Accumulibacter sp.: one gene and its partner. The protein of the gene in region 1 interacts with the protein of each later gene in a pairwise test. Links are inferred from orthologs where the notes say so. Each region holds a gene or a part of one and is shown on either strand. Other genes may lie near its edges.

What was found.
Region 2: the proteins of accC (region 1) and cysM interact in binary tests that used the Escherichia coli proteins (3 or more experiments, as listed by UniProt). The link is inferred for Accumulibacter sp. from one-to-one orthologs.

The regions. Positions count from the first base shown.
Region 1 is NZ_JAZKUG010000001.1:1,120,635-1,124,366, forward strand. What follows is about bases 1-2,956. They hold accC (acetyl-CoA carboxylase biotin carboxylase subunit), read right to left. Parts: upstream 2,183-2,956; coding sequence 818-2,182; downstream 1-817. Other genes in these bases: prmA (50S ribosomal protein L11 methyltransferase), read right to left, coding at 1-801; accB (acetyl-CoA carboxylase biotin carboxyl carrier protein), read right to left, coding at 2,197-2,652; aroQ (type II 3-dehydroquinate dehydratase), read right to left, coding at 2,739-2,956. Outside these bases: more of aroQ, read right to left, coding at 2,957-3,230; V5B60_RS04875 (hypothetical protein), read right to left, coding at 3,370-3,732. UniProt on the Escherichia coli protein: This protein is a component of the acetyl coenzyme A carboxylase complex; first, biotin carboxylase catalyzes the carboxylation of the carrier protein and then the transcarboxylase transfers the carboxyl group to form malonyl-CoA.
Region 2 is NZ_JAZKUG010000001.1:3,122,516-3,128,050, reverse strand. The notes cover bases 1-2,997. They hold cysM (cysteine synthase CysM), read right to left. Parts: upstream 1,951-2,997; coding sequence 1,051-1,950; downstream 1-1,050. Other genes in these bases: rfaE1 (D-glycero-beta-D-manno-heptose-7-phosphate kinase), read right to left, coding at 2,962-2,997; rfaD (ADP-glyceromanno-heptose 6-epimerase), read right to left, coding at 1,943-2,947; V5B60_RS13885 (3'-5' exonuclease), read right to left, coding at 256-1,041; V5B60_RS13890 (amino acid ABC transporter substrate-binding protein), read right to left, coding at 1-99. Also shown: more of rfaE1, read right to left, coding at 2,998-3,894; lipopolysaccharide assembly protein LapB, read right to left, coding at 3,977-5,146; V5B60_RS13860 (integration host factor subunit beta), read right to left, coding at 5,315-5,535. UniProt on the Escherichia coli protein: Two cysteine synthase enzymes are found. Both catalyze the same reaction. Cysteine synthase B can also use thiosulfate in place of sulfide to give cysteine thiosulfonate as a product.

The DNA.
Region 1 (3,732 bases):
ATCGGCCTGTTCGACGAGGATTCCGGACAGTGCCAACATTCCGCCTATACGGAGGTGGCCACAGAGAGCCGGCGCCAGAACCCGCAGCGGATTGGCAAGAATGTTGGCGACGACGATGTCGAACTGGCCACTCAGTCGATCGGCCGATTCCTGGAAGCGGGCAGCGACCCCGTTGACCTCGGCGTTGGTCCGGGCAACGACGACCGCCTGCGGCTCGATGTCGACGCCGACGATCTCGCTCGCACCGAGTCGGCCGGCAGCGATGGCCAGAACTCCGGAGCCGCAGCCATAGTCGAGCACAGACACGCCCGGACCGACGGATCGCTCGAGCCACTCGAGACAGAGCCGCGTCGTCGGGTGGGAACCGGTCCCGAATGCCATCCCGGGGTCAAGCACGAGGACGATTGCCCCGGGATCGGGAGCGGTGTGCCAGGAAGGAACGATCCACAGGCGCTGTGCAACGCGTATCGGTTCGAACTGGGATTGCGTCAGTCGCACCCAGTCCTGCTCGGGCACTTCTTCCAGGCTGTACGGAGGCAACTCGGCGAGGCCAGCCTGCACGCTGCAGCACAAGAGGAGTTCACGGGCATCGGCTTCCGGTTGCAGCAGGGCAACGACCAGCGAGCGCTGCCACCCCGGACGACTGATGGAGCCAGGCTCGCCAAACTGCGGTTGCTCGTCGGCCGTACCGGCATCCGCGTCCTCGATGCTGGCGGCGAGGGCCCCGGCTTCGAGCAAGGCATCGGCAAGCCGCTCGGCGTGCAGGCAATCGGTGCGGATGCTCAGGGATAGCCAGGCCATCGGTCATCGGCGCTGGTCAGCCGCCCTTCTTGACCTCACCCTTGGCAGCCAGCCACTGCTCGAGATAGTGGATGCTGGTGCCGCCCTCGATGAAACGGGAATCCTGCAGCAGTTCCTGATGCAGGGCGATGTTGGTCTTGATACCGTCGATGCTCATTTCCGACAGCGCGGTACGCATGCGACGCAGCGCCTGGTCGCGGCTGTCGCCGTGGGCAATCACCTTGGCAACCATCGAGTCGTAATGCGATGGGATGGTGTAGCCGTGATAGATGTGCGAGTCGACACGAATGCCGGGGCCGCCTGGGGGGTGGTAGAAACTGACCTTTCCGGGCGAGGGAAGGAAGTTGAAGGGATCCTCGGCGTTGATGCGGCATTCGATTGCGTGGCCGCGGAAAGTCAGGTCGCGCTGGCGAAAACGCAGCTTCTCGCCGGCGGCGATGCGAATCTGCTCGGCGACGAGATCGACGCCGGTGATCGACTCGGTCACCGGATGCTCGACCTGGATGCGCGTGTTCATCTCGATGAAATAGAACTCGTTGTTCTCGAACAGGAACTCGAAGGTGCCGGCACCGCGGTAGTTGAGCCGGCGGCAAGCCTCGGCGCAGCGCTCGCCGATGCGGACGATGTGGCGGGTGGGGATACCGGGAGCCGGAGCCTCCTCGATGATCTTCTGGTGACGGCGCTGCATCGAGCAGTCGCGCTCGCCGAGATAGACGGCGTTGCGGAAGCTGTCGGCAAGCACCTGGATCTCGACGTGCCTTGGATTCTCGAGGTATTTCTCGAGGTACACCTGCGGATTGCCGAAGAAGCTCTGGGCCTCGGTCCGCGTCATGTTGACGGCGTTGATCAGAGCCGCCTCGGTATGCACGACCCGCATCCCGCGGCCACCGCCACCACCAGCCGCCTTGATGATCACCGGGTAGCCGACCGCCCTGGCGAGCAGCGCAATGTCGCGCGGATCCTCGGGGAGAACCCCCTCCGATCCCGGCACGCAGGGCACGCCGGTGATCCGCATGGCCTCCTTGGCGGTGACCTTGTCCCCCATCAGCCTGATGGTCTCCGGCCGCGGCCCGATGAAGACGAAACCCGACGACTCGACGCGCTCGGCGAAGTCGGCATTCTCAGACAGGAAACCGTAACCCGGGTGGATCGCCTGCGCATCCGTGACCTCGGCTGCCGAAATGATTGCCGGCACGTTGAGGTAGCTCTGTGCCGAGGGCGCCGGGCCGATGCAGACGGATTCATCGGCCAGCCGGACGTACTTCGCTTCGCGGTCTGCTTCCGAATGCACGACAACGGTCTTGATGCCGAGCTCGCGGCAGGCGCGCTGAATGCGCAGGGCGATCTCCCCGCGGTTGGCGATGAGGACTTTCCCGAACATGGTGAAAGTATCTCCTAGCCGACGATGAAGAGCGCTTCACCGAATTCGACCGGCTGACCGTTCTCGACCAGAATGGCTTTGACGGTGCCCGAGCGCTCGGCTTCGATCTCATTGAGCAGCTTCATGGCTTCGATGATGCACAGGGTGTCGCCCGCCTTGACAGTGCTGCCGACTTCGACGTAGGGCTCGGCGCCCGGGCTTGGAGCCCGATAGAAGGTGCCGACCATCGGAGCCTTGACGGCGTCGCCTTCAGGCAGTTCCGGTTCGGCCGGCGCCACCACCGCTGCCACCGGCGTGGCCGGAGCGGCGGTCACCGGCACCGACCCGAGCGGCGACATGGCATAGTGATGGGAGACCATGCCGCCGTGCTTGACGATGCGAACCTTCTCCTCGGCATCGTTGATCTCGAGTTCGGTGATGCTTGACTCCTCGACCAGATCGATGAGTTTCTTCAGTTTCCGCAGATCCATTCACTTGCTCCAGATGATTGCCCTTCTTGCGGTCAGGACCATGCAGCCGCCCGAGAGGTGACCGCGACGTGACGTAAACAAAGTGCTCACTCGGCCGCCATCTGGCGCAACAGATACTCGAGCGCCAACAGGTAGCCCTCGCTGCCCAAGCCGCTGATGACCCCGATCGCCAGGTCGGAGAAATACGAGTGATGACGAAATGGCTCGCGCGCATGCACGTTCGACAGGTGCACTTCGACGAAGGGCAGGCCGGTACCGGCGAGGGCGTCGCGCAGCGCGACGCTGGTGTGGGTGTACCCGGCGGGATTGACGATCAGGTAGCGGATGCCCTGCTGCCGCGCCGCGTGCACACGTTCGATCAGGGCACCTTCATGGTTGCTCTGGAAGGCCTCCAGGTGAACGCCGGCGGCAGCCGCACGATGCGCCAACGCCATGTTGATCTCGGCGAGGGTCGTCAAGCCGTAATGGGTTGGTTCACGGGTACCGAGGAGGTTCAGATTTGGGCCATGCAGGACCAGCAGACGCGGCGCTTCCGGCGGCTGGCCGGCGGTCGACGACGGGTCCTTTTGCTTCTTCATGGGCGCGAGTTTGCCGCAAATGGCAGCATTTTGTCCAGCAGAACCTTGGCCGCACGCGGTTCGTGCGGCACCGCACCAACGACGGTTGCAGCCACCTGAGGGCGGCGCCGGAAGAGACGCAGACGGGTTGTTGCGCGGGTCAGCGGCTGACAGCCGAGGCCTCGGCGAGCAACCGGCGAACCGTCGCGAGACGTGCCCGTGTGCGCGGCCTGCCGTCACGCGTGCGAAAGCTCACACGTTCTTCAGTCCGCGGATAGATCACCATGTTGACGGTCGCCTCGTCGGCGACCAGGGTGAGGACGGCCTCCGCTCGTTCGGTGCGTGGCGTGCTGTGGCGAAAACAGAGCTTCTCGTTGAGCAGGAAGATCTCGACGTCCTTGGCACTGTCGGCGAAGAGCTGGATGTCGATCTCGGCATAGCGCCCGGCGGTACCGTCGAGTACCGCCCCGGTGAGATAAGGATTGAAGCGTTGCATCACGGTCATCAGGCGCGCGGCGATGGC
Region 2 (5,535 bases), 2.0 Mb from region 1 along the record:
CGCCTTGATCTTGTCCAGAGTCCCCGCCGCCTGCACCAGCGGCGCCAGCGACAGCAACAGGCTCGCCACGAGGCAACGCCACGAGAGATGCAACCGCATCGGATTCCTCCCGAAAACGCAACGATAAGAGAAAGGAAGCACGCCGAGTGTGACCATACACACGCGGCAACCACAACCGTGGGATGAGATCGGCGCCGCCTCGCAAGTGTGCCCCCCTGATCCGCATCAGTACCGCTGCAGACGGCTGCACCCTCCCTAAGCCCACGCAGCGAGGAACTCGCGCCAGTGCAGCTTGTCGAGGCGCTGCACGGCAGCGCGCACGCGAACCTGCTCCTGCTCGTACTCACTGGCGGAGATCTCGCCGCGCATCAAGCGAAAGCGGACTCCGACGAGATAGGTATTGACGGCGTCGGTCTCACAGTAGTCGCGAATCTCGGCACTGCGACCTTCCTGCCATGCCTGCCACACCTTGCTGCCATCCATCCCGAGCTTGCCGGGGAAACCGATCAGCCTCGCCAGTTCGTCCAACGGCACGGCGGCGCGCGGCTGATAGAGTGCCAGAAGGTCCATCAGATCGAGGTGACGGGTGTGATAGCGGCTGATGTAATTGTTCCACTTGAAATCGCGACTGTCGGCGTGATCACCATCGCCGAGGTCCCAGTAGCGAGGAGCGACCAAGCCGTGAATCAGCCCCCGGTAGTGCAGTACAGGCAAGTCGAAGCCACCGCCATTCCAGGACAACAGTTGCGGCGTGAACTTCTCCACGCCGTCGAAGAAACGCTGGATGATCTCCGCCTCGCCGAGCTCGGGTGCAGCCAGGGACCAGACACGGAAATCCCTCCCCACACGCAGCGCACAGGAAATCACCACCACCCGCTGCAGGTGCAAGGGCAGGAAGTCGTTGCCGGTCGCCGCCCGCCGTCGCTGGAACGCGAGTTCGGCGACTTCCTCATCGGACAGGCCCGGATCGAGCAGATGCAGGCGGCGCAGACCCGCGACGTCCGGAACCGTCTCGATGTCAAAAGCGAGAACCGGCTTCATCGACCGCGTTCAGGCCGGGAAGACGCCGGTCGACAGGTAGCGGTCACCGCGGTCGCAGACGATGCTGACGATGGTTGCATTCTCGACTTCGGCAGCCAGCCGCAGGGCAACGGTGAGCGCGCCACCCGAGGAGATGCCGGCGAAGATGCCCTCCTCGCGCGCCAGGCGACGGGTCATCTCTTCCGCTGCGTCCTGTGACACCGACTCGACGCGATCAACCCGCGTGCGCTCGAAGATCTTCGGCAGGTAGGCCTCCGGCCACTTGCGGATCCCCGGGATCTGCGAACCTTCCTCCGGCTGGCAACCGACGATGCAGATCGCCGCGTTCCGTTCCTTGAGATAACGCGAGACACCCATGATCGTCCCGGTGGTTCCCATGCTGCTGACGAAATGGGTGATGCCGCCGGCCGTCTGCCGCCACAGCTCCGGGCCGGTGCCCTCATAGTGCGCCAGCGGGTTGTCAGGGTTGGCAAACTGGTCGAGGATGATGCCGCGACCCTCCCTTTGCATGCCCTCGGCGATGTCACGCGCCAGCTCCATCCCGCCGTCGCGCGGCGTCAGCACCAGTTCGGCGCCAAAGGCACGCATCGTCTGCCGCCGCTCGACGCTCTGGTTCTCCGGCATCACCAACAACATGCGGTAGCCGCGCGCGGCGGCCACCATCGCCAGCGCGATACCGGTGTTGCCCGAGGTCGCCTCGATCAGCGTGTCGCCCGGCCGGATGTCACCGCGCCGTTCGGCCCGCGCGATCATCGATAGCGCCGGACGATCCTTGACCGATCCGGCCGGATTGTTGCCCTCCAGTTTCGCCAGGATGCGGTTGCCGCGCGCCGCGCCAAGCGTGCCCGGCAGGCGCTTCAGGATCACCAGCGGCGTACCGCCAACCTGGTCCTCGAGGGTCTCAACCATGAGCATTCAACCAGTCGACATAGCGTGCCACACCCTCGCCGACGTCGGCAAAGGTCGCCTGGTAGCCAGCCCGGCGCAACTTCGTCAGATCCGCCTCGGTGAAACTCTGATAGCGGCCTCTGAGATCCGCAGGAAAAGGCACATATTCGATCAATCCCTGCCCAACCAGCTCCGCCAGCGGCAACGGACTCTCACCGGCAAGCGCCCGGCAGGCATTGACGTTCGCCACCGCCAACTCGTTGAAGGTCTGCGCGCGCCCCGTACCGACGTTGAAGATACCCGATCGTTCAGGGTGATCGAGGAAGAAAAGGTTCACGCGGACGACGTCCTCGACGTACACGAAGTCGCGCCGCTGCTCGCCGTCGGCATGACCGTCACAACCGGCGAATAGCCTGACCTTGCCATCGCTGCGAAACTGGTGGTAGTGGTGGAAAGCCACCGACGCCATCCGCCCCTTGTGCGACTCGCGCGGTCCATAGACGTTGAAGTAGCGGAAACCGACCACCTGCGAGCTCGACGAGCCATTCACGGTCAACCTCTGACGGACTATCTGATCGAAGAGGAACTTCGAGTAACCGTAGACGTTCAGTGGCGCCTCGTGCGCCCGCTCCTCGCGGAAAACCCGGCCACCGCCGTAGGTTGCCGCGCTCGAGGCATAGAGCAACGGCACCTCCTGGTCGAGACACCAGTCGAGGATGCCGAGCGAGTAGCGGTAATTGTTCTCCATCATGTAGCGACCATCGCCTTCCATGGTGTCGGAGCAGGCGCCCTGATGCAGGATGGCGTCGACGTCACCGTCGAAATGGCCAGCCAGCAGGCGATCGATGAACTCCTGCTTGTCGAGGTAATCGGCGATGTCGCAATCGACCAGGTTGCGGAACTTGTCGGCCCGTGTCAGGTTGTCGACGGCGATGATCCGGCGCACGCCGCGCTCGTTCAGCGCCCGGACGAGATTGGCGCCAATGAAGCCGGCGGCGCCGGTGACGATGGTGTACATGGAATCACCTCACTTCACTTCACCGCGGCCGCCAGTTCGCCGCCCTCGACCACGGCAGTCCCCAGCTTGCCGACGACCAGCCCAGCGGCGACGTTCGCCGCATGCACCGCGTCCGGCCAGCCGGCGGCGCAGGCGAGCATCACTGCCAGGGTGGCGATCACCGTGTCCCCGGCACCCGAGACGTCGAAGACTTCCCGTGCCACCGCCTTCTCGTGGATCAGCGCCGAGCGGTGGAAGAGCGACATCCCTTCTTCACTGCGCGTCACCAGCAAGGCGTCGAGTTGCAACTGCTCGCGCAAGGCGGTCGCCTTGCGCGCCAGTTCGCCCTCGTCCTGCCAGCGGCCGACGACGGTCCGCAACTCGGCACGGTTCGGCGTCACCACGGTTGCGCCGGAATACTTCGAGAAATCGTCGCCCTTCGGGTCAACCAGAACCTGCTTGCCGGCTGCGTTTGCCAGCCGGATCATCTCGCCAATGTGCGTCAGGCCTCCCTTGCCATAGTCGGAGAGGATCACCGCGTCACAGTCGGCCACCCGGACAGCGAACTCCGCCAGTTTTGCGCGCAGGACCTCGTGCGATGGCCAAGTCTCGAAGTCGATGCGCAACAACTGCTGCTGGCGGCCGATCACACGCAGCTTGACCGTCGTGCTGATCGCCGGATCGACATGCAGGCTGACGTCGATACCGCTGGCTGCCAGCAACTGCTGCAGGCTGCGGCCCGCCTCGTCATCGCCGACGACCGACAGCAGGGTGGCGTGCGCCCCCAGCGCGGCGACGTTGCGCGCGACGTTCGCCGCGCCGCCCGGCCGCTCTTCGCTGCGGCCAATACGGACCACCGGCACCGGCGCCTCGGGCGAGATGCGCGCGACATCGCCGAACCAGTAGCGGTCGAGCATGACGTCGCCGACGATCAGCAGGCGCGCCGCCGACAGATCAGGCAGCCGCATCGACGCTCCGATCGGGCGCAGCCAGATGCCATGCCAGCCTGGCGTCGCGCGCAGCAGGCAACGATGAATGCACGGGAGACTCCTAGGGTGTCAGGTCGAACTCTTCGCTGCGCTTGGGGGAATAGGTCTCCCAGCCGCCGCAGGCCGGACAGCGCCAGTAGAACTGGCGCGCCTTGAAGCCGCAATTATCGCACCGATAGCGCGCCAGGCGGCGCGTGTACGTCTGCACGATGCCTTTCGCCAGCTCAAGGTCGGGACGACTCTCGGCACTGGCGAGCAACAGTCTCGCCTCGAGAAGCTTGTCGAAGCCGAGCAGCGTCGGGTTCCGCTTCAGCTCGTCACGCACCAGTTCGTAGGCGGCCTCCGCGCCATCGCCCTCGAGGACGAGCTGAAAAACCACATCCAGCAGGTCGAGCGACGGATAGTGCTCGAGATAGCCGCGCAGCAGTCTGAGGCCTGCATCCCGCCGGTCGAGCTTGCGGAAGGCGCCGAGCAGACGCTGCGCCACCAGTGCCAGATAGGCCGGGTCCTGCTGTTCGATCCGCTGCCAGGACTCGATGGCGGCCTCCCACTGCTCCTCCTGCAACAGCATGTCGCCCCACAGCAGGCTGGCGCGAACACACTTGCGATTGCGCTCGAGCGCCGTCTGCAGGTAGCCCGCGGCGAGATCGCGGCGTGAACGAATGATCTCGGCTGCCGCGAGCTCGCAATGGTACTCGGCGATTTCCTTGTGCGAAGCAAAGTCCGGCAGCTCCGAAGCGATCGCGATCGCTTTCTCCCAATGTTTCTCGAGCTGATAGATTTCGAGCAGGTTGCGCTTCGCCTCCTCGCCGAGCTCGGAGTCGCGCAGCTTGTCGAAGACCGCTTCCGCGCGATCGAGCAGGCCTGCCTTGAGGTAGTCCTGCCCGAGCTCCGCCAGTGCCTGCAGTTTCAGATCGTGCTTCAGGTCTTCGCGCTCGATGAGATTCTGGTGCATGCGGATCGCGCGATCGGTTTCGCCGCGCCGGCGGAACAGGCTGCCGAGCGCGAAGTGCAGTTCGATCGTCTGCGGATCGACCTTGACCGCCTCGACGAAAGCCTCGATGGCGCGGTCGGGCTGCGCATTGAGAAGAAAGTTGAGCCCCTGGAAGTACGAACGCGGCAGTGCGCGCGACTCGCGCACCAAGTGGCGGATGTCGATCCGTGCCGCCAGCCAGCCGAGGCCGAAGAAGAGCGGGAAGAGCAGCAGCTGCCAGTAGTCGAACTCAATCATTGATCAGGCTTTCCAGGTGCCACGCGATGGCCGGCCGGCAGGGGGACATGCGGATCCGGCAGACCCCTTGCCACAAGCGCATCGATCAGCTCCCACAGACACAGAAACGGGCGGCGACTCTCGTCGCCGCCCGTCACCTGCCACGGCCCGGCGAGCCGGGGCCATGCTTCACTCCGGCGCGGCGTCCACGCGCTCACGCAACTCCTTGCCAGCCTTGAAATGCGGTACCCATTTTTCCGGCACCTCGACTTTCTCGCCGGACTTCGGGTTGCGCCCGACGCGCGGCGGCCGATAGTTCAGGGCAAAGCTGCCGAAACCGCGAATCTCGATCCGGTCACCTCTGCCCAGTGCCTCTGCCATCGCCTCGAGAATCATCTTCACCGACAGGT